Regions from separate parts of the Alcanivorax sp. UBA3183 genome, predicted to be linked through region 1. Evidence: predicted binding sites of a transcription regulator. Region 1 holds the regulator's gene; each other region holds the start of a gene.
The links. Region 1 encodes sigma-54, which starts transcription at its own class of promoters, with help from an activator protein. Its sites were predicted from a motif close to TGGCACNNNNNTTGCTNT; they were not measured.

Region 1 (5,451 bases):
GAACAGGGAAGCCAGGTGGCTGAGGGTTTTCAGGTGCTGTTCAGGGTTTTCCTGGGGAACCAGCAGCACAAAAACCAGATCTACCGGACGACCGTCAACGGCGTCGAAATCGATGGGGGTAGACAGTTTCAGCAGCAGCCCGATGGGTTGCTGGCAGTGACCAAGACGGCAGTGAGGAATGGCGATGCCTTCACCGATGCCCGTGGAGCCCAGCTTTTCCCGGGCTACCAAGGCATCGAAGACCTCCTGTTCGTTGAGGCTGTCGCAGCCGGCCGCGGCCAGCTGCGCAACCTGGTCCAGCAGCTGTTTCTTGCTGCTGGCCTGCACCTCGCTATGGGTGCGTGCTTCGGTGAGTAGTTCGCGAACTCGCATAATTGTCGCTTTGGGTTCAGTGGCCGCCGTGCTTGTGGCTGACAGCCTTTTCCTTGTGTTTGAGGATCTGGCGGTCGAGCTTGTCCGTCAGCTTGTCGATGGCAGCGTACATGTCCACTGCTTCAGCGGTGGCGAAGACGTCGGCCCCGGAAATATGGATGGTGGATTCTGCCTTGTGGGTTTTGGGTTCCGGAGAAAGAATCACCTGGACACTGGTAATCTGGTCGAAATGCCGTTCAAGACGGGAGAATTTGTCTCCTACGTAGGCTCGCAAAGCATCGGTAATTTCCAGGTGATGACCGCTGATATTAATTTGCATGGCTGACTCCTTTACCTGCTCGTTGGGCCGTCCCGGCGCCTACACCAAACGCTTGCGGGCGCTGGATGACGGTATTCTCATCGCCTCACGATACTTGGCGACTGTCCGGCGCGCCACGTTGATCCCCTGCTCGTTCAACAAGCTAGCCAGCTTGTTGTCGCTAAGCGGCTTGCGGGGATTCTCGGCAGCGACCAGCTTCTTAATAATGGCACGAATAGCGGTGGAGGAACACTCACCGCCGCCGTCTGTTCCCACGTGGCTGGAGAAGAAATACTTGAGCTCAAAGACGCCGCGGGGTGTCATCATGTATTTCTGGTTGGTGACCCGACTGATGGTCGATTCGTGCATCTCGACGGCATCAGCAATCTCGGCCAGAACCAGCGGTTTCATTGCCTCCTCGCCATAGTCAAAGAAGTCTTGTTGAACTTCAACGATGCGGGTGGCCACCTTCAGCAGGGTGTCGTGGCGGCTTTGGAGGCTCTTGATGAACCACTTGGCCTCCTGCACGCAGTTGCGCAGGTACTGACCATCCTCGCCACCGGCCTTGCGGGCCATGGAGGCGTACTGCTGCTGCAGGTTGACCTTGGGCAGCACTTCCTCATTCAGGCTGACCTGCCAGCGTCCCTGGTGCTGGCGCACAATCACGTCCGGCACCGCGTAATCCACCTGGCTTTCACCGATCTGTTCGCCGGGTGCCGGGTCCAGGGTGCGCAGCAGCGAGAGCGCGTCGAGCAGGTTTTCTTCGCTGATCTGCAGTACCCGGCGCAGGGCGGCGTAGTCGTGCTTTTCCAGCAGCGCGAGATGCCCCAGCAGGGCCAGGGCATAGTCCAGAAAGGGAGTGTCTGTGGGGAGTTGGCGCAACTGCACCCGCAGGCAGTCGGCCAGATCCAGGCTGGCGACCCCTACCGGATCGAATTGCTGCAGGCGGTGCTGAACTGCCAGTACTTCATCGGCTTCCAGTTCGTCGCCTTCGGTGAGCAGGTCATCCTGGGCGTTCATCATCGCTACGATCTCGTCCACGGTGACGGTCAGGTAGCCGCGATCGTCCAGGGACTCGATGATGGTCATGGCGATAATGCGGTCTACATCGCTCATGGGGGTCAGATTCAGTTGCCAGAGCAGGTGGTCCTGAAGATTGCCGGCAATGCTATGGCGTTGTTGCCAGTCGTCGGCATCGTCGGGGAGGGCGCTGGAGGCACTGCTGGTCTGGCCGGAATAGACATCGTCCCATTCCGTTTCGATGCCGGGTTCGTCGTCCACGAACTCTTCCAGAGCGTCGTCACGCTCGGTATCCAGCTCCTGTTCGTCCTGACGTTCTTCGTCAGCGTCAGGCAGGGATTCGTCACCGAAATCATCAGCCAGCTCCAGCAACGGATTGCTTTCCACTGCCTGCTGAATCTCCTGACGCAAGTCCAGCGTGGATAGCTGCAAGAGGCGAATGGCCTGCTGCAGCTGCGGTGTCATGGTCAGCTGCTGGCCGATTTGTAGTTGTAGGCTTGGCTTCATACTGCTCAGGCTGATGTCATCCCCAAAACACGAGAATAACAGCCTATGCATAAGGCAAGCAATATTTGTGCCAATGATGGTTGTGTGCTAGAGAGCAAAGTTGACAGTTGATAGTGGACAGTTGACAGCGTCGCGGGGAATCCTGTCTTTATCTGCAATGTCTGAGGCTGCGTTTAAAGTTCGGGCGCGGCCCTCAAAGGGCTTCAGAACCAAGTGCCTTTATCGCGTAGCTGTCAACTGTCCACTATCAACTGTCAATTTGTTTACAGCCTGAAATCGGCCCCCAGGTACACATCCCGCACCTGCTGGTTACCGAGAATGGTGTCGGCGTCGCCGGAGGCGATAATGTGCCCGGCGCTGACAATATAGGCGGTGTCACAGATATCCAGGGTTTCGCGCACGTTGTGATCGGTGATCAGCACGCCGATGCCGCGCTCTTTCAGGTGGCGGATGATGCCCTTGATGTCGTTCACGGAAATCGGGTCCACGCCGGCGAAGGGTTCATCCAGCAGGATGAAATCCGGGTCGGTGGCCAGACCGCGGGCGATTTCTGCCCGACGTCGTTCACCGCCGGACAGGCTCATGCCCAGGGAATCACGGATATGGGTGATATGGAATTCCTTGAGCAGGCTCTCCATGCGCTCGTGGCGATCCGCCTTGCTGAGCTCCTTGCGGGTTTCCAGGATCGCCATGATGTTTTCTTCCACGGTCAGGCGGCGGAAGATGCTGGCTTCTTGTGGCAGATAGCCGATGCCGCGCTGGGCGCGGCCATGCATGGGCAGATGGGTGATATCCGCCTCGTTGATGTCGATTCGCCCGGCGTCCGCTTCCACCAGGCCGACAATCATGTAGAAGCAGGTGGTCTTGCCGGCGCCATTGGGGCCGAGCAGGCCGACGATCTGGCCGGCCTCCACGTCCAGGGAGACATCCTCGATGACTCGGCGACCCTTGTAGCTTTTTGCCAGGTGGTGGGCACGTAAATGGCTCATAGGGTGTTTGGCTCCGCCTCGGAGGAGGGCTCTACGGGCGCCTCTTCGTTTGTATTGTTGTCCGCAGGAGTGTCTTCCTTGGGCGTCTGATTTTCGGCAGGGATCACCAGTCGCACACGCTTGTCGCCTTCGCTGCTGGCGTCAACCCGCTTGGAATCCAGGCTGTACTCCACCTTGGCGCCTTCGAAGGTGTTGCCCAGGTGTTCAATGTAAGCGTCGCCGGTAAGTACCAGGGTGCGTTGGCGAATATCGTAGACCAGGTTGTTGGCGTGGGCCTGCAGGTCCTCACCTTCTTCCATGCGCACCGGGGTGCCGGACGCTTCCACGCGGATCAGTTCGCCATTGCGGGTAAACAGGCGCATTTCGTCTGCAAACAGTTTCCGCTTGCCCTGTATCAGTTCCACATTGCCGCGATACAGCCCGCTGCCGGCGTCCTGTTCGAAACGCCCCGAGTCGGCGGTGACGGAAACTGGCATTTGCGGTGGGGCGGCCACTGTGCTCACCGGCAGGGCCGCAGCCAGGGCGATGGTGCAGGTTCTAAGAAGCCGGCGCATCAAACTCACTCTTTACTCCTTTTTCAAGGGTCAGTATGCCCTTGTCGAGATCGGCCTCCAGCGCACCCGCGCGGGTCTTGCCGGATTCAAATTCTATGTCAACATCCCCGGGAGAGCTGGCGATGTTGGTCTCGCTGAGAAAGCGCAGCTCCTGGGTATCCAGGGTGATTTTCTGTTGCTGATTGCTGGCTGTCACGTCGCCGGAGAAAACAATCAGGTCGCCATTTTCCTGCACCACGCCCTGCTCGCTGACAATGGTCCAGCTGCCTTTGTCGTTGGCCATTTCCAGCTCAGGTTGCTGCATTTCCGTGAGCGGGTTGTGGTCGTACTGGGTCAGCGTCTCGGCGGTGAGATAGTACTGGAGACGACCGTCATCTTCACTAAAGGCGCGTGCTGTAATGTCCTTGGCGACGATGGCTGGCGCGGTGAGGATGGCATCCTCTTGGCCCGGCAGGGAGTCATCCCACTCGTGCAGGGTCATCAGCATGACCAGCCCCAGCATCAGGATGCCGGTGGCGCTGAGCAAGCCCTGGCGCTTCATGCTGGGCTCCGTTGCGCGAGGATGGCGTCGCAGATTTCGCGAACCGCGCCTTCGCCGCCGCGCCGTTCGGTAATGTGGTCGGCAGCTGCCTTGGCGCAGTCATGGGCATTGGCCGGGGCAAAACTGAGCTGGGCCCAGTCCAGGGCGCTCACGTCGGGTTCGTCATCGCCGGCATAGCCGGTCTCGCTGGCGGCGATGCCTAGCTGTTGCGCCAGATCGGCCAGGGCCACCCCCTTGTCTTCGCGGCCCTGTATCACATGAGCGATGCCCAGGTCGGCGGCGCGTTTGGCCACCATGGGCGTGTTGCGACCGGTGATGATGGCCAGGGTGACGCCGCTGGCGGCCAGTTTTTTCAGGCCGTGGCCGTCCAGGGTGTTGAAGACCTTGATGGCTTCGCCTTCCGGGCTGAAGTAGATGCGCCCGTCGGTCATCACCCCGTCCACGTCGAAGGCCATCAGGCGCAGGTTCTGTGTATCAATGGACGACAGTTGCATGGGCATTTACACCACCCCCGCGCGCAGTAGGTCCTGCATGTTGAAGGCACCAAGAGGCTTGTGGTCCTTGTCGCAGACCATCAGGCCATTGATCTTGCGGGTTTCCATGATCTGCAGGGCCTCGGCGGCCAGGTGGCCGGGTTCGATGGTGATCGGCTGAGCCACCATGACCTCATCGATGGTGGCCTTGCGAATGTCGATATCCCGATCCAGCATGCGGCGCAGATCGCCATCCGTAAAGATGCCGGCCAGGGTGCCGTCGTCCCGGGCGATGGCGGTCATGCCCAGCCCTTTGCGGGTCATTTCCAGCAGGGCTTCGCTGAGCGGAGTGCCCGAGGCAACCACCGGCAGGCGCTCGCCAGCATGCATGATATCGTCCACCTTGAGCAGCAGGCGGCGGCCCAGGCTGCCACCGGGGTGGCTCATGGCGAAGTCTTCAGGGGTGAAACCGCGTGCTTCCAGCAGCGCGATGGCGAGGGCATCGCCCATGGCGAGAGCCGCCGTGGTGGAGGAGGTGGGCGCCAGATTGTGCGGGCAGGCCTCTTCGTTGACTGCCACGGTCAGGTGTACGTCGGAGAGTTGCGCCAGCGCGGATTGCGGACGACCGGTCATGCCGATCAGGGCGGTGCCCTTGCGCTTTATCACCGGCAAAATGGCCAGCACTTCGGCGGTTTCG
Region 2 (5,451 bases), on a different contig from region 1:
GGCACACTCCATAGCGATGGCGTTGCATAGTAGTCGTTGATAAATCCGAGCACACAGGATTCCGCTGCCTCCCGGGCTGCACCGGCACTGGACAGCCCATCAGCCAGGGCGGCAACGATGCCCTTGGTACGCAGCAATGGGCCATCAGGAATCTGCATGGCCAGCGCATCCTGATTGTGCAGCTTGGGCCCGGCATCGCTGTACTGGCCGATGCGAACCTGCGGGTGCAGGTCCGGCTCGGTGGCAATGGCCGAGTCCTCGGTCGTAACGTTGGCAACATCCATGATCAAAGCTCCTGTGTATGACCTGCCGAAAACACTCAGCCCACCTCGATGAGCTGAACGTCGCCTTTCTCATCAATTTCCGCAATGTGCCCTTTGGGTTCATCCAGGAACTGCACGGCGGCCAGGGCCACGGCAGCGCTGGCGGCAATCACCAGAAAGAAGGTGGACGGGTCCACAAAGGTCAGCACGGTCAGGAAGATCACCGCACCGGCGTTACCGTAGGCGCCCACCATGCCGGCGATCTGACCGGTAAGGCGTCGCTTGATCAGCGGCACGGTGGCGAATACCGCCCCCTCGCCAGCCTGCACAAAGAAAGAACAGCACATGGTGGCAATCACCGCCAGGGCAATGGGCCAGCTACTGCCTATCTGGCTCATCAGGCCGTAACCCACCATCAGACCGCAGAGCAGAATCGCCAATGATTTCTTGCGTCCGAACTTGTCGGAGACCCAGCCACCACCGGGGCGAGCCACCAGATTCATGAAGGCATAGCCGGAGGCCAGCAGGCCGCCAGTGACTGCCGACAGGGTAAAGGTATCGGTAAAGAACAGTGGCAGCATGGACACCACCGCCAGCTCGGAGCCGAAGGTCACCATATACGCCAGATCCAGAATGGCTACCTGCTTGAAGCTGTAGCGGTCGTGCTCGGGAACCCCTTCTTTCAGGTGTTCACGGTTTACTCGCCAGGCCTGACCAAGCTGTACCACCGCCAGGCTGATAATCAGTGCGGCCAACAGAATCTGTGTGGTCTGGCCGAACAGATTCAGATTGGTGGGCCCCAGGCGCCAGACGATCACCAGCAGGGCGATATACAAAGGCAGGCTCATGGCCAGGTAGAAGAACAGGTCTTTCCTGGTGCTCACTTCCAGCGCGCTGGCTTTCTTCGGCTTGAAATAGGACGCGCCCTGGGGCGTGTTGCGTGCCCGCCACAGGAAGAAAATCCCGTAGAGAAAGGAAACGGCGCCGGTAGTGGCAATGGCCCAGCGCCAGCCGTCATCGCCGCCGTAAAAGAGAGCCAGTGAAGGCAGGGTAATCGCCGCGGCCGCAGAGCCGAAGTTGCCCCAGCCACCATAGACGCCTTCAGCCAGGCCCACTTCCCGGGCCGGGAACCATTCGCTGATCAGGCGGATGCCCACCACGAAACCGGCACCCACAAAGCCCATCAGCAGACGGGTCACCGCCAGTTGTTCATAGGTAGTGGAAAGCGCAAAAGCCCAACAGGGGAGGGCGGCGAGCATCAGCAGAGAACCAAACACAAGCCGGGGTCCAAAGCGATCCACCAGGGAACCGATCACCACCCGGGCCGGAATGGTCAGCGCCACGTTGAGAATCAGCAACGCCTTTATCTGTTCCGGGGTGAGGTCGAAGGCTTCGCGCAAATGCCCCATTAATGGCGCATGGGAAAACCACACAACAAAGGTAATAAAGAACGCCAGCCAGCTCAGGTGTAACAGGCGGATGCGTGGCGCGGAAAGATTCAACAGATTCAGCTTTTGATCGCTCATGACTTCTCCATGCATGGGCGGTTAACGACAGGGTGGTCTAGGCAACTCCTGTGCCACCTTGCTAAGTGACTGTTTTAAATCGATTAAACGGAGAGAAATCGAGAGAAGGGCAATAACCGTGCGCAAATCGGGAGCGTTTATGGGTCATCGCGGTGCACGAAAAAATGCATTTTTCTCGTGCACGAACGCATTAAAAGAAAGCAGGAGTTCTGTGGTTATTGCCGAAAAAACAAAATAAATCTATTAAAAATAATGAGTTAGCAAGTTGGCACAGGCCTTGCTCAGTGATGGGTGTCAGTTATGCACCGCGAGGGTGAGCCTTATGGCAAAGCAACAACTTCTACTTATTGGCCACGGCATGGTGGGCCAACGTTATCTAGAGTCTCTGGTGGCCCAGGGTGGCCGCGAGCACTTCGAAATTACCGTACTGTGCGCCGAGTCACTGCCGGCCTATGACCGCGTGGGGCTAACCAGCTACTTTTCCGGCAAGACCGCCGACGACCTGTCGCTGGTGCCTGAAGGGTTCTTCGCCGAGCACGACATTACCCTGAAGCTGAATACCAAGGCGGATGTCATTGATCGTGGTGCGCGCACCGTTACTACCAACACCGGTGAAACGCTGAACTACGACAAGCTGGTACTGGCCACCGGGTCTTATCCGTTCGTGCCGCCGATTCCCGGTAATGATCGAGACAACTGTTTTGTGTACCGCACCATCGATGATCTGGATGCCATGATCGCTGCCAGTAAAGACGGCAAAGTGGGCACCGTTGTGGGGGGCGGCCTGCTGGGTCTTGAGGCAGCCAAGGCTTTGCATGATCTGGGCCTGCAAACCCATGTGGTGGAATTTGCCCCGCGTCTGATGGCTGTCCAGGTGGACGACTTTGGTGGCGGCCTGCTCAAGGACAAGATTCAGGAACTGGGTGTCACCGTGCACACCAGCACCGGCACCAAAGACATTGTTGACGGTGAAACCTGCAAACACCGGATGAACTTCGGTGAAGACAATTACCTGGAAACCGATGTGATCGTGTTCTCCGCTGGCATCCGTCCCCAGGACGAACTGGCCCGCGCCTGTGAGCTAGAGCTGGGCGAGCGTGGCGGTGTCGTGGTGAACAACCACTGTGTCACCTCGGATGACAGCATTTATGCCATCGGTGAAGTGGCGTTGTGGGAAGGCCGCATCTTCGGTCTGGTGGCGCCGGGTTACCAGATGGCGGAGATCGCCGCCGAGCACCTGATGGGCAAACAGGAAAAACAATTCCTGGGCGCGGACATGAGCACCAAGCTGAAACTGATGGGCGTGGACGTGGCGTCCATCGGTGATGCCCACGGCAACACTCCGGGTTCACGCAGTACCGTGTTCATGGATCAGACCGTCGGCATCTACAAGAAGGCGGTGATCAGCGAATGTGGCAAGAAACTGCTGGGCGCCGTGCTGGTAGGCGATGCCAATGATTACGGCAACCTGCTGCAGCTGTGCCTGAACGAGATGGACCTGCCTGGTGATCCGGCGGCACTGGTCGCCCCGGTTTCCGATGGTGCGCCCCTGCTGGGCGCCGATGCTCTGCCCGATACCGCCCAGATCTGTTCCTGTAATAACGTCTCCAAGGGCGACCTGTGTGCCGCCATTGATGATGGCGCCATGACCGTGGGTGATCTGAAATCCTGCACCAAGGCTTCGGCTACCTGTGGTGGTTGTTCGGCGCTGGTGAAACAGGTGCTGGACAGCGAACTGGAAAAACGTGGCGTGGAAGTGAACAACCACCTCTGCGAGCACTTTCCCTATTCCCGCCAGGAAATCTATCACCTGGTACGGGTAGGGCAGATCACCACCTTTGATGAGCTGCTGGAAAAACACGGCAGCGGTGAAGGTTGTGATATCTGTAAACCCACCGCGGCCTCGGTGTTGGCATCCTGCTGGAATGACTATGTGCTGAACAAGCCCCACGCGGGCCTGCAGGACACCAACGACTACTTCCTGGGCAACCTGCAGCGGGACGGCACCTATTCTGTGGTACCCCGTGTGGCCGGCGGTGAAATCACCCCGGACAAACTCATCGTGCTAGGCGAAGTGGCCAAGAAATACGACCTTTACACCAAGATCACCGGCGGTCAGCGGGTGGATCTGTTCGGTGCCCGCGTTGAGCAGCTGCCGGATATCTGGCGCACCCTGGTGGATGCCGGTTTTGAAACCGGCCATGCCTACGGCAAGTCCCTGCGTACCGTGAAATCCTGTGTCGGTTCCACCTGGTGCCGCTACGGGGTGAAGGATTCCGTAGGCACCGCCATTCAGGTGGAAGAGCGTTACAAGGGCTTGCGTAGCCCACACAAGATCAAGATGGCCGTCAGTGGCTGTACCCGAGAGTGTGCCGAAGCGCAGAGCAAGGATGTGGGCGTCATCGCCACCGAGAAAGGCTGGAACCTGTATGTCTGCGGTAACGGCGGCATGCGCCCCCGCCATGCGGATCTGTTTGCTTCGGATCTCACCGACGAACAGCTGATCAAGACCGTGGATCGCTTCCTGATGTTCTACATCAAGACTGCCGATCGCCTGCAGCGCACCAGCGTCTGGCTGGAAAACCTGGAAGGCGGTCTGGATTACCTCAAGCAGGTAATTCTGGACGATTCCCTGGGCATCGGTGCCGAGCTGGAAGCGGAAATGGCACATGTGATCGACACCTACCAGTGTGAGTGGAAGACCACCATCGAAGACGATGAAGCGCTGAAACGCTTCAAGCATTTCGTCAACGATGACAGCGCCGACGACAACCTGAAATACGTGCGCGAGCGCGGTCAGCGTCGTCCGGCCTTTGAACATGAACGTATCGAACTGGTCGAGGAGGCATAAGCATGAACAGTTCCGTAGCCGTGCAATGGAAAGCCGTGTGCAAGCTTGATGATGTGCTGCCGGGCACCGGGGTTGGCGTGCGCCTGCCCGGTCGCCAGGCGGCCCTGTTCCGCACCAGCGATGGCAGCCTCTACGCCCTGGATAACCGCGACCCGTTCAGCCAGGCCAATGTGCTAAGCCGGGGCATCCTCGGCTCGATGGGCGACAAGCGAGTGGTGGCTTCGCCGATCTACAAGCAGCACTTCGATCTGGAAACCGGCCAGTGCCTGGAAGACGAAGCCGTCTCCCTCACGGTGTATCCGGTACAGGTGGAAGGCGACCTGATCAAACTGGCCGTCCCGGCCTGAATACCGCAAGGGCGATGTAGTAATGAAGCGACTGGTGGTAATTGGTAACGGCATGGCGGCGTGCCGCCTGCTGGAAGAGCTCACCCGCCTGGCGCCGGATCTCTATCAGATCACGGTGGTAGGGGAGGAGCCCTTTGCCGGTTACAACCGGGTCATGCTGTCGCCCTTGCTGGGTGGCGGCACCGACGAACAGACCATTACCACCTATCCCCACCAGTGGTATCGCGACCGGGATATTCGTCTGATTACCGGTTCCCCGGTGGTGGAGATTCACCGTCATCGTCGTCAGGTGATCACCGCGGCGGGTCACGTGCTCGGCTATGACCGCCTGCTGCTGGCCACCGGCGCAGCCCCGCGCCAGTTACCGGTGGACGGCGTGGCATTGAAAGGCGTCATGAGTTTTCGGGACCTGCATGACGTCAGAACATTATTGTCGCTGCCGGCTGCCCGAGTAGTGGTCGTGG
Region 3 (5,451 bases), on a different contig from region 1:
ATAGGCGCTCTTGTCTCGATGTAAGGACTGCTTACCTGCATCACGCTACAGGAAAACCAGGGTCATGCCTGTTGCCTGCTTGCGTGCCCGCAGCGCAGCCTATGCTAGCATAGCGGCAACTTTCTCCGATGGTGAGCCATGAATCACTCCCCTCTGAAACCCGACATTCTGATCTTCGGCGGTGGCATTGCCGGCCTGTGGCTGATCAACCGGCTCAACGCCGCCGGTTACCAGTGCCTGCTGCTGGAAACCGACACCCTGGGCGGCGACCAGACCCTGGCCAGCCAGGGCATTATCCACGGCGGCCTCAAGTATGCCCTGAGCGGCAACCTGTCCAGTGAATCGGAATCCATTGCCACCATGCCGGACCGCTGGCGCGCCGCCATGGCCGGCGACGATCCGGTGGACCTTCGCCAGCTGCAAGTGCTCAGCGATACCCAGCACATGTGGTCCAGTGGCTCGGTGGCCTCGCGCATGACCAACTTCTTCGCCAGCAAGATGCTGCGCGGGCGCATCGAAAAACTGAAGCGGGACCATTTCCCTTCCGCCCTGGCGGACAAAGCCTTCAAGGGCAATGTCTACAAGCTGGATGACCTGGTCATCAATACCGAATCACTGATCGACGCCCTGGCCGCGCCGGTGCGTGAACGCCTGCTGGCCTTCGATATGGGACGCGATACCCTGGAATGGGGAGAGAAAGGTCTGAATGCGGTGACCGTCAATGGCCAGCGTATCGAACCGGCCCTGACCATCCTGTCCGCTGGCAATGGCAACCCGGCACTGCTGGACGGCGCCCATCAGGCCCGCCTGCTGCCCGAGGAACACAGCCAGTTACGCCCGCTGAAAATGTTGCTGGTGAAACACGACCTGGGCCACCGCCTTTACGCCCACTGCGTCGGCACCAGTAACAAGCCGGTGCTCACCGTTACCACCCATGACTGCCCGGATGGCAAGGTGGTCTGGTATCTGGGCGGCGACCTGGCCGAGCGCGGCGTGGAACGCAGCGATCAGGAACAACTGGCCGCCGGTCGGGCCGAAATAAAGCAGCTGTTTCCCTGGCTCGATTTCAGTCAGGCCGAGTTCGCCGTCCTCAACGTGACCCGCGCCGAACCGAAACAACAGGCGCTGGTAAAACCGGACAACGCCTACGCCCACCGCGATCACAACCTGATCGTCGCCTGGCCCACCAAACTCACCCTGGCCCCGGATCTGGGCGACAGAGTGATGGCACTGGTGGAAGAGAGCGGGCTGGAGCCGGGGGCACCGTTAACGGTACCGGCAGAGCTGGAACAGGCGCCCATGGGTGTGCCGTACTGGCACCGCTGTTTTTAATTACCCTCTGTAGGAGCGCCGCTTGAGGCGCGAAACTGCTTGCGACGGCTTTCCCAAGTACAATTCGCGCCTCAAGCGGCGCTCCTACAGCGAGAATGTTTCAGGAGTCTTCATGTCCTTCATGCGCCCGCTGGGCAACACAGGGTTAACCGTCAGCGCTCTCGGTCTGGGCACGGTGAAGATCGGGCGCGACAAGGGGGTTAAGTACCCCGGCGCCTTTACCATTCCCGATGACAAGTCGGTGGTGGAATTGATCGCCCAGGCCCGGGACCTGGGCCTGAACCTGATCGACACGGCACCGGCCTATGGCCGCAGCGAAGAGCGACTGGGGCAACTGCTCCAGGATCGCCAGCACTGGGTCATCGTTACCAAGGTGGGCGAGGAATTCGACAACGATAGCGGCGACAGCCACTTCGATTTCTCCCCGGAGCATGTGCGCACCTCGGTGGAACGCAGCCTACAGCGGCTCAACACCGACTACCTGGATTGCGTGCTGGTGCATTCCGATGGCAACGATCTGGATGTCCTCAACATGGGCACCCTGGATGCACTGAACGATCTGAAGAAGGCCGGCCTGATCCGCGCCACCGGCATGTCCAGCAAAACCGTTGCCGGCGGCATCGACACCCTCAACCAGGCGGACGTGGCCATGGTCACCTACAACCTGACCCATCATGAAGAGCTACCGGTGATCGAACATGCCGCCGCCCGGAACAAGGGCATCCTGATCAAGAAAGCCTTTGCCAGCGGCCACCTGCACAACCAGGGGAAGGACCCGGTGCAGGAAAGCATGAACAAGATCCTTGGCACCGCTGGCGTCGGCAGTATTATTGCCGGCACCATCAACCCGCAACATCTGCGGGAGAACGTGGAAAAAGCACGCCGCGCCAGCGGCGAATAACAAAAAAAGGAAGCACTATGCGCAGGTTGCTCAGTATCGCGCTGCTATTACTGGCCTCAAGCAGCCAGGCCGACAAGGTCTATCTTCTGGAAACTCCACCCAGCGGCTGCCAGGCCGGCGATACCGTCACCATAGAAACCGGCGGCAAACTCCAGGGTCTGTTTTTCAGTGACGCCTGGATTGAAAACAACGCCAAAAAGAAACTGTTGAAGGCCGTCAAGAAAGCCGATGGCAACCGGGCAGTCCTGAAAGACCGGCGCGTGTTTCTGATGGATAATCATCATCGCGGGATTCAACGCATTGAGCTGGAAGCGTGGACCTGGCGCTGTGAAGGCAATTAAAAATTGATAATCGAAAGCCGCCGGGTTTCGAGACCGCAGCGCCGCGCGTGCACTGACCTTACCCGACTGGTGTAGGGTGGGTTAGCCCGAAGGGCGTAACCGACCAGTTAGCCCACCGCTTCTAATGGCTGCTCGCCCAGCGCCACCGACGCCGCTTGATGCCCTTGCCAATAGCCCTGTTCCAGCTTCTGCCCATTGGTGGTCAAGCGGTTCACGGGAAAACCCCGATCCGGAGCGATCACGGTTATCCGACAATCCGCCGGCGGGTTATCGATGAATTCCAGCGCGTCATTGTAGGCTTGCGAGCGTTTGAGCATACCCGCATACAACCCCGGCATATCCTTGACCCAGGGTTTCAGCAACGGCGTCAACGCACTGGGTTTCTTGCGATATCCCTGATGCCGGGACAGCACCACGGTGATATCCCTGGCGCCCTGCTCATAGGCCCAACGCACCGGAATGGAATCGCCCAGACCACCATCGGTCATGGGATGCCCGTTCACCGTGGGGAATTGCCTGTAGGCAAAAGGAATGGAGCAGGACGCTGTCATGATCTCATTCAGATTATCCGGCGTCGCCTGATGGTAACGAGGCGCACCATCTTCCACCGAGGTAGTGACCACCCATAACGGCGTCTGCGACTTCCAGTGCCGACCCAGGCTGAGCGGCACATCCTGCAAGGATTGATGCCATAACCAGTGCACGTCACACAGATGACCGCCACTCATAAAGCGTTGCCAGTTGATGAACTCTGCACGGCAGGCGTGATCGGTAATGATGTGCCGACTGCGCCCATGATCTCCGGCCAGGTAACCAATCAGATTGGTAGAACCGGCGGACACCCCCACCGCAAAATCGAATTCCCGGTAATCTTTTTCCAGAAAGGCATCCAGCACCCCGGCGGCAAAAATGCCGCGCATGGCGCCCCCTTCCACAACCAGAGCTCGCGAGGACATGCACGCCTCCTGTTTGATCCGACATCCTTATCCACTCTGCCAACACACGGCCAAAAGCGGAAATAGCACCTCACTTTTCCCGCCATCGTTACCGGCAATGGCAGCGACTTGCCGCCACGCAACCTTTTGCACTCTTACGGCGCAACTGCATCAGCGTGGCGCATACCAGCCTGACGGTTGCAGCCGATAACGTCAGCCATCAGAGATTTAACTTTTGTAAAAACAGCCACTTAAAATATTTTTATCGGCTTGGCACCGCCTTTGCACAAGTCCGCATACCAACTTGTGTACAACCAGGTGTGCAAACGAATGATTGGCTGGACTCTTCAACAATGGCAGGCGGCCTACCGCAGCGGTGACCTCACCCCGGTACAGGCCATGAAACAACTGGCAACGCGGCTGCACGACAGCGAGCGTGCCCTGTGGATTCACCTGCTGGACGAGTCCTCTCTGCTTGCCCAGGCCAACGCCCTGACCGACCCGGATCTGCCTTTATATGGCGTTCCCTTTGCGGTGAAGGACAACATTGATGTGGCCGGCATTGCCACCACCGCCGCCTGCCCCGCCTTTGCCTACACGCCGCAGGAAGACGCCACCGTGGTCAGACTACTGCGCGAGGCCGGCGCGATTCTGGTGGGCAAAACCAATCTGGATCAGTTCGCCACCGGCCTGGTCGGCACCCGCTCCCCCTATGGTGAGGTGCCCAACCCGTTCAACCCTGACTACCTCAGCGGCGGCTCCAGTTCCGGCTCTGCGGTGAGTGTCAGCCTGGGGCTGGTGCCCTTCTCCCTGGGTACCGACACCGCTGGCTCCGGACGCATTCCCGCCGCCTTTACCAACACCGTGGGCCTGAAACCCACCCGCGGTGCCGCCAGCACCAAAGGTGTGGTGCCAGCCTGTCGAACACTGGACTGTGTCAGCGTCTTTGCGCTGAACGTGGAAGACGCCCAGACCGTTTATCGCATCATCGGCCAGTTCGATAGCGGCGATGCCTACTGTCGCCAGGCACCGTCTCGACAAAGCACCAGACTTCCGTCCCGCCCCCGACTGGGCATCCCCAAAGACCTGCCCTGGTTCGGTGACACCCAGGCGAAAGCGCTCTGGGAGCAGCAACTGGAAAGCCTCAGCCGCATTGCCGAACTGGTTACCGTGGACACCATGGTGCTGCAGGATGCTGCCGCCCTGCTCTATCAGGGCCCCTGGGTCGCCGAACGTTTCAGCGTCACCGAAGCCCTGCTGCACAAGCAGCCGGACGCGGTGCTGCCGGTTATTCGCGACATCCTCGAACCGGCCGCACAACTCACCGCCGTTGACAGCTTCCGCGCCCAATACCGGCTCGCCGAACTCAAGCGACAGTCCGACACCCTGCTGGCCGAGGTGGATGCTCTGCTGCTACCCACGGCGCCGGGCATCTACACCCGCTACGCGGTACGCAACGATCCCATCACTCTGAACAGCCAACTGGGCATCTGGACCAACTTCGTCAATCTGCTGGACCTGTGTGCTCTGGCATTACCCGGTGGCTTTCGTGATGACGGCCTGCCCGGTGGCTTCACCCTGATCGCCCCGGCCTGGCACGACCATGCCCTGGCCGAATTCGGACAACGCTGGCAACAACACCAGCCCTGGCAGGCCGGCGCCACCGGACTGGATCTACCCGCACTGCAAACACCCACCACCATTGACGATGACAACACCATCACCGTGGCCGTAGTGGGCGCCCACCTCACCGGCATGCCACTCAACAGTCAGCTGGTCGAGCGTGACGCGGTGCTGCTGGAAGCCACTCACACCGCACCCTGCTATCGCCTCTACGCCCTGGCCAACACGGTGCCACCCAAGCCCGGCCTGATCCGCAATGAAAAGGACGGCGGCACCAGCATTCCCATTGAGCTGTGGCAAATGCCCATCGAACACTTCG
Region 4 (5,451 bases), on a different contig from region 1:
CTGTGACAGGGCGCGATCGGCCCAGTTGCGCAGGGACTTGAGCCAGTCACCGGACACATCAGCCCCCTTGGCGGCACCCGCTTCTTTCAATTCCGGGGGCAAATCATCCACAAGGACTTCGCGACCGGACGCCATTACGGTCAGCCAGCGACAGGTATTTTCCAGCTGCCGCACATTGCCCGGCCACGCCTGGGCAGACAGGTATTTCTCGGTATCCTTGTGCAGAATTTTCGGCTCCACACCCAATTCATGGCCTGCACGCTGGAGAAAATAATTGGCCAGCCGGGGAATGTCTTCGCGGCGCTCGGCCATACGCGGAATATGGATGCGAATCACGTTTAGTCGGTGGAACAAATCCTCCCGGAAGTCCCCTTCCTTCACCAGTTTTTCCAAATCCTGGTGGGTGGCGGCAATAATCCGCACGTCCACATGGATAGGCGTTGTACCACCGACCCGATAAAACTCACTTTCCTGCAATACCCGCAACAGACGGGTCTGCGCTTCCAGCGGCATATCACCGATTTCATCGAGAAACAGGGTGCCGCCATTGGCCTGCTCGAAGCGGCCTACACGCTGGTTGTTGGCGCCAGTAAAGGCACCTTTTTCATGGCCAAACAGTTCCGACTCGATCAGATCCTTGGGAATGGCCGCCATGTTCAGGGCAACGAAATTCTTTTCCCGCCGCATGGAATGGCTATGCAGTGCCCGCGCCACCAGCTCTTTACCGGTACCGGACTGGCCATTGATCAATACGGTGACGTTGGAATGGCTGAGCCGACCAATAGCGCGAAACACCTCCTGCATGGCCGGTGCTTCACCGATAATCTCAGTGGACTCTTCCTCCACCGCGGCCGGCTGTTCACCGCGGGATTCTTCCCGGTGCTTGATGGCGCGGCGCACCAGCGCTACCGCCTCATCCACATCAAACGGCTTGGGCAGGTACTCAAAGGCCCCGCCCTGGTAGGAGGCCACCGCCGAATCCAGATCGGAATGGGCGGTCATGATGATCACCGGCAGGTCCGGATTCTTGCGCTGCAGGATCTTGAGCATGCGCAGGCCATCAGTACCGGGCATTCGCACGTCACTGATCAGCACCTCCGGCTCCTGCGCTCCCTCTTCCAGGGTATTCAGCGCCTCATCGCCATCTTCGAAACAGGTTACCGCGTATCCTTCCTGGCTCAGTGCCTTTTCCAGCACCCAGCGAATGGAGCGGTCATCGTCGACTACCCATACGGTTACGCTCATGACCGGCCTCTCCCTGGATTTTCACTGTTGTCGTTACTCACGGCTACATAGGCGCTCATGACTGTTCGCTCTCCGTTACTTCCGGCTGCTCCATTGGCAGCAAAATACTGAATACGGTTTTGCCCGGTACGCTTTCGCACTCGATCAGCCCCTGGTGCTGGCTGATGATGGACTGGGCAATGGACAATCCCAGCCCGGTACCACTGGCCCGGCCACTGACCATGGGATAGAACAGGGTCTCCTGCACATCCGGAGCTATGCCCGGGCCGTTGTCGATAATATCCACCCGCAGCACCAGGCGGTGGCGCAGTGAGCCGATGGTGAACTGCCGCAACACCCGTGTGCGCATGATGATGCGGGCATCCTCGGTGTGCGATTCCAACAAGGCCTGGGTGGCGTTGCGGATAATATTGAGCAGCACCTGGATCATCTGATCCCGGTCGGCGATCACATCCGGCAGGCTGATATCGTAATCCCGCCAGATGGACACACCCCTGGGATGTTCCGCCAGCAACAATTGCCGCACATGCTCCAGGCACTCATGGATATTCACCGCCTTGAATTCCGGCGGTTTGCGCGGACCCAGCATACGGTCTGCCACCGTGCGCAACCGGTCCGCCTCATCAATGATGACCTTGGTGTACTCGGTCAGATCCGGGGTCGGCAGGGCTCGCTCCAGCAACTGTGCAGCACCGCGGATGCCGCCCAACGGATTCTTGATCTCGTGTGCCACACCGCGCACCAGCGCCCGGGTGGCCTGATGAGCATGGATCAGCGCCTCTTCCCGGGTAATGCGCAACAGCCGGTCCAGCGGTTGAAGTTCCATCAACAGACACAGCGTCTGCCCCGGCTCATTGATCGGGCTGACTGAGTAATCCACCGTTATTTCATAGCCGGGGGACACTGCCAGGCGGGCTTCCCGACGGGTAAACGGATGCTCGTCCCGAATGCACTGGCGCAGGGCAGCACGGGCTTCCTCATCATCAAAGAAATAGTCCGGTAACGGCTGACCCATGGCACGGCTGGCACTGGTCGCAAGCAGCATTTCCGCCGCCGGATTCAGGTAGCGGACCTGCAGATTGTCATCAAGCATGATCACTGCGGTACGCAGGTGATCGAGTAAACGTTTGTGCAAGGTGACACCACCCATCAACTGTTGGCCCATAACAGGGCATAAGCAATTATCAGGCCACTTGGGCTGGCACCTATAATGCGTACCTAACAGGCACTACAACCCGACAGGGCTCAGAGCCTATAATGAGTTTAGGGGATGGCAAGGCAGAATTGCACCAAAGCAGTGCTTTAAGGGCGGGCCGAATAGGGGCGCAGCGGCTGAACAGGGCGCTGCGATGTGCCAGGACGTATGGCGGTATCACCCCCGTTCGAGGGCTGCTGCTGCCGTTTGATATCCCCCACCGTTGTCCTGTGGATATAGATCTCAACAATTTCAGATTCGATCAGTACCTCACCCTCGGCACTCAAAATCCGAGCCTGAATTTGATGCGTGCCTCGCTCTGGCCGATCCAGTGAAGCTCCTTCAAGAACCTGACCATTATGCGTCAACTCCAGCCGATCGCCTGGTTGTAGCTGTGGCTTGATGGCCACTTCAATGGGTATCGACTCCACAGGGTTACGGATGGTCGCACCCGGCTCAGGACTGGAGACCGCCAGACCGGCATACTCCTGCCGGGAAACTACCGGAGGCGCACTTTTCCGTAGCTCGCTGTCCACCGGGCGCACTGTCTTTTTCGCACCCTCCACAGTGTTCACACTACGGATATCAACGGGCTCTGCCCCTGAAGACAAAGGCTTATCCGTGAACTGCACCGAACCGTCCGGCATCGTCTGCTTGTAAATTCTGGATTGCGCGGCGGAAGCGCCCTCTTCGTCGACAATCCCGTCTTCAGCCTGCAACACAACCGTCATAAGCAGCACGGCAATACCCGCTATCAACCTGAGCATCTGGACACCTCCCTCTTTCTTTCGATTCTGAACAGCCTCTGGAAAGATGAAAAGGGCAAAATGCACAAAACACCATATGCATTACCGTCTTTCTTCAGACAAAAAAAGCCCCCGACTAGCGGGGGCCTTCTTTCTGCGAGCTTTCCCAGGGGAAATCAGCAGGAGTAGTACATATCGAACTCGACCGGGTGCGGGGTCATGTTGAGACGTTCAACCTCACCACGCTTCAGGGCGATGTAGCCTTCCAGCATATCCTTGGAGAACACGTCGCCTTCGGTCAGGAAGTCCATATCGGCTTCCAGGCAATCCAGCGCCATGGTCAGGGTATGCGCCACGGTCGGGATGTCCTTGGCTTCTTCTGCCGGCAGATCGTACAGATCCTTATCCATGGCATCGCCAGGGTGCATCTTGTTCTTGATGCCGTCCAGGCCAGCCATCAGCAGAGACGCGAAACACAGGTACGGGTTCGCAGACGGATCAGGGAAACGCGCTTCGATACGACGCGCCTTGGCGCTGTTCACAAACGGAATCCGGATGGAAGCAGAACGGTTACGGGCAGAGTAGGCCAGCATTACCGGGGCTTCGAAGCCGGGCACCAGACGCTTGTAGGCGTTGGTGGACGCATTGGTGAACGCGTTCAGGGCACGGGCGTGCTTGATGATGCCGCCGATGAAGTACAGCGCTTCGTCGGACAGGCCTGCATAGCCGTCACCCGCGAACAGGTTTTTGCCATCTTTACCCAGGGACACGTGAACGTGCATACCGGAACCGTTATCACCGATCAGCGGCTTGGGCATGAAGGTGGCTGTTTTGCCGTAGGCGTGAGCCACGTTGTGTACGCAGTACTTGAGAATCTGTACTTCGTCAGCCTTGGCAGTCAGGGTGTTGGCGCCAACGCCGATTTCACACTGGCCCGCAGTACCCACTTCGTGGTGATGCACTTCGATCTGCAGACCCATCTGCTCCATGGCGGAACACATGGCGCCACGCAGGTCGTGCAGGCTATCTACCGGCGGAACCGGGAAGTAGCCGCCTTTCACGCCCGGACGGTGACCGATGTTGCCACCTTCGAAGTCTTCGTGGGATACCCACGCTGCTTCTTCGGAGTGAATATTGTACATGGAACCCTGCATGTCGGATTTCCACTGCACGGAATCAAATACGAAGAATTCCGGCTCCGGACCGAACAGTGCGGTGTCAGCAATACCGGTAGACTTCAGGTATTCCTCGGCACGACGGGCAACGGAACGCGGATCACGCTCATAACCCTGCATGGTGGACGGCTCGAGGATGTCGCAGCGCAGGTTGACGGTCGCCACATCAGTGAACGGGTCCAGTACGGCAGACTCGTCGTCCGGCATCATCACCATGTCGGACTCGTTGATGCCTTTCCAGCCAGCGATGGAAGAGCCATCGAACATTTTGCCATCCTGGAAGAAATCTTCGTCGATTTCGCCCACGGGGAGGGTTACGTGCTGCTCCTTACCACGGCTATCGGTGAAGCGCAGGTCCACCCATTTCACATCATTTTCTTTAATCAGCTTGAGGGTCTTTTCAGACATTGTCGTGCGTCCTCCTAAGGAACAGCGGGTTTGTCTCTGGCTCATGGCCCCGCCCCGCATCAGGGCAGAACAGAGAGCCGGTATTCTCGGCCACCAGGCCTGCTTTGCCAATAGGGAGGCAAGTTCCATGCCAGCCCTTTTTTAGCGCATTTGACGCTAAAATACAGAATCAGGGGAAAGATAGCACCTCATAGTGCATTATTGTGGTGCGCCGCACCATTTTATTGCACTAAAATAGTGCACCATTGTCTTCGCCGACCCGCAGGACCACAAACACCTCGTTGCCCGCCTCGCCGGTTTCCAGCACCTGATGCCCGTTGATACGGCACCAGGCAGGGATATCGCTTAGCGCTCCGGGGTCCGTGCATACCACACGCAGGCAATCGCCGGTGGCCAGAGTGCGCACCTTATTCTGCGTCTTGATCACCGGCATGGGGCACAACATGCGGCGCACATCCAGTTCATGAACAGCTTCGGTCATCAGGGGTCCCTGGGTTCTAGCTTCTAGCTTCTAGCTTCTAGCTTCTAGCTTCTAGCTTCTAGCTTCTAAAGAGGGTGCCGCGCCCCAAACGAAGCACAACCCCAGCAGCACTTTTTTGTTTTCCTCGCAGCCAACAGCTCATAGCTGCCTTTACCCCACATTCCAGGCCAACGGCACTGCATCCGGGTGAAATGGCTCTAC

Region 2: the regulator sigma-54 is predicted to act here: its motif matches at 1,828-1,845, upstream of B3Q33_RS14290 (NarK family nitrate/nitrite MFS transporter).
Region 3: the regulator sigma-54 is predicted to act here: its motif matches at 3,781-3,798, upstream of atzF (allophanate hydrolase).
Region 4: the regulator sigma-54 is predicted to act here: its motif matches at 2,420-2,437, upstream of glnL (nitrogen regulation protein NR(II)).

What each region holds. Positions count from the first base shown of each region.
Region 1 is NZ_DEXN01000017.1:98,302-103,752, reverse strand. It holds gene ptsN (PTS IIA-like nitrogen regulatory protein PtsN) at 1-372, opposite strand, end outside; gene hpf (ribosome hibernation-promoting factor, HPF/YfiA family) at 389-691, opposite strand; gene B3Q33_RS07910 (RNA polymerase factor sigma-54) at 731-2,197, opposite strand; gene lptB (LPS export ABC transporter ATP-binding protein) at 2,461-3,186, opposite strand; gene lptA (lipopolysaccharide transport periplasmic protein LptA) at 3,183-3,740, opposite strand; gene lptC (LPS export ABC transporter periplasmic protein LptC) at 3,724-4,281, opposite strand; gene B3Q33_RS07890 (KdsC family phosphatase) at 4,278-4,781, opposite strand; gene B3Q33_RS07885 (KpsF/GutQ family sugar-phosphate isomerase) at 4,782-5,451, opposite strand, start outside.
Region 2 is NZ_DEXN01000045.1:7,235-12,685, reverse strand. It holds gene B3Q33_RS14295 (bifunctional protein-serine/threonine kinase/phosphatase) at 1-284, opposite strand, end outside; gene B3Q33_RS14290 (NarK family nitrate/nitrite MFS transporter) at 320-1,789, opposite strand; gene nirB (nitrite reductase large subunit NirB) at 2,112-4,640, shown strand; gene nirD (nitrite reductase small subunit NirD) at 4,643-4,987, shown strand; gene B3Q33_RS14275 (NAD(P)/FAD-dependent oxidoreductase) at 5,010-5,451, shown strand, end outside.
Region 3 is NZ_DEXN01000039.1:163,200-168,650, forward strand. It holds gene waaA (lipid IV(A) 3-deoxy-D-manno-octulosonic acid transferase) at 1-2, opposite strand, end outside; gene B3Q33_RS12635 (FAD-dependent oxidoreductase) at 139-1,332, shown strand; gene B3Q33_RS12640 (aldo/keto reductase) at 1,445-2,233, shown strand; gene B3Q33_RS12645 (hypothetical protein) at 2,251-2,574, shown strand; gene B3Q33_RS12650 (patatin-like phospholipase family protein) at 2,682-3,530, opposite strand; gene atzF (allophanate hydrolase) at 3,840-5,451, shown strand, end outside.
Region 4 is NZ_DEXN01000012.1:56,168-61,618, reverse strand. It holds gene glnG (nitrogen regulation protein NR(I)) at 1-1,245, opposite strand, end outside; gene glnL (nitrogen regulation protein NR(II)) at 1,301-2,410, opposite strand; gene B3Q33_RS04950 (hypothetical protein) at 2,548-3,273, opposite strand; gene glnA (glutamate--ammonia ligase) at 3,363-4,769, opposite strand; gene B3Q33_RS04940 (sulfurtransferase TusA family protein) at 4,999-5,250, opposite strand; gene B3Q33_RS04935 (tRNA (5-methylaminomethyl-2-thiouridylate)-methyltransferase) at 5,401-5,451, opposite strand, start outside.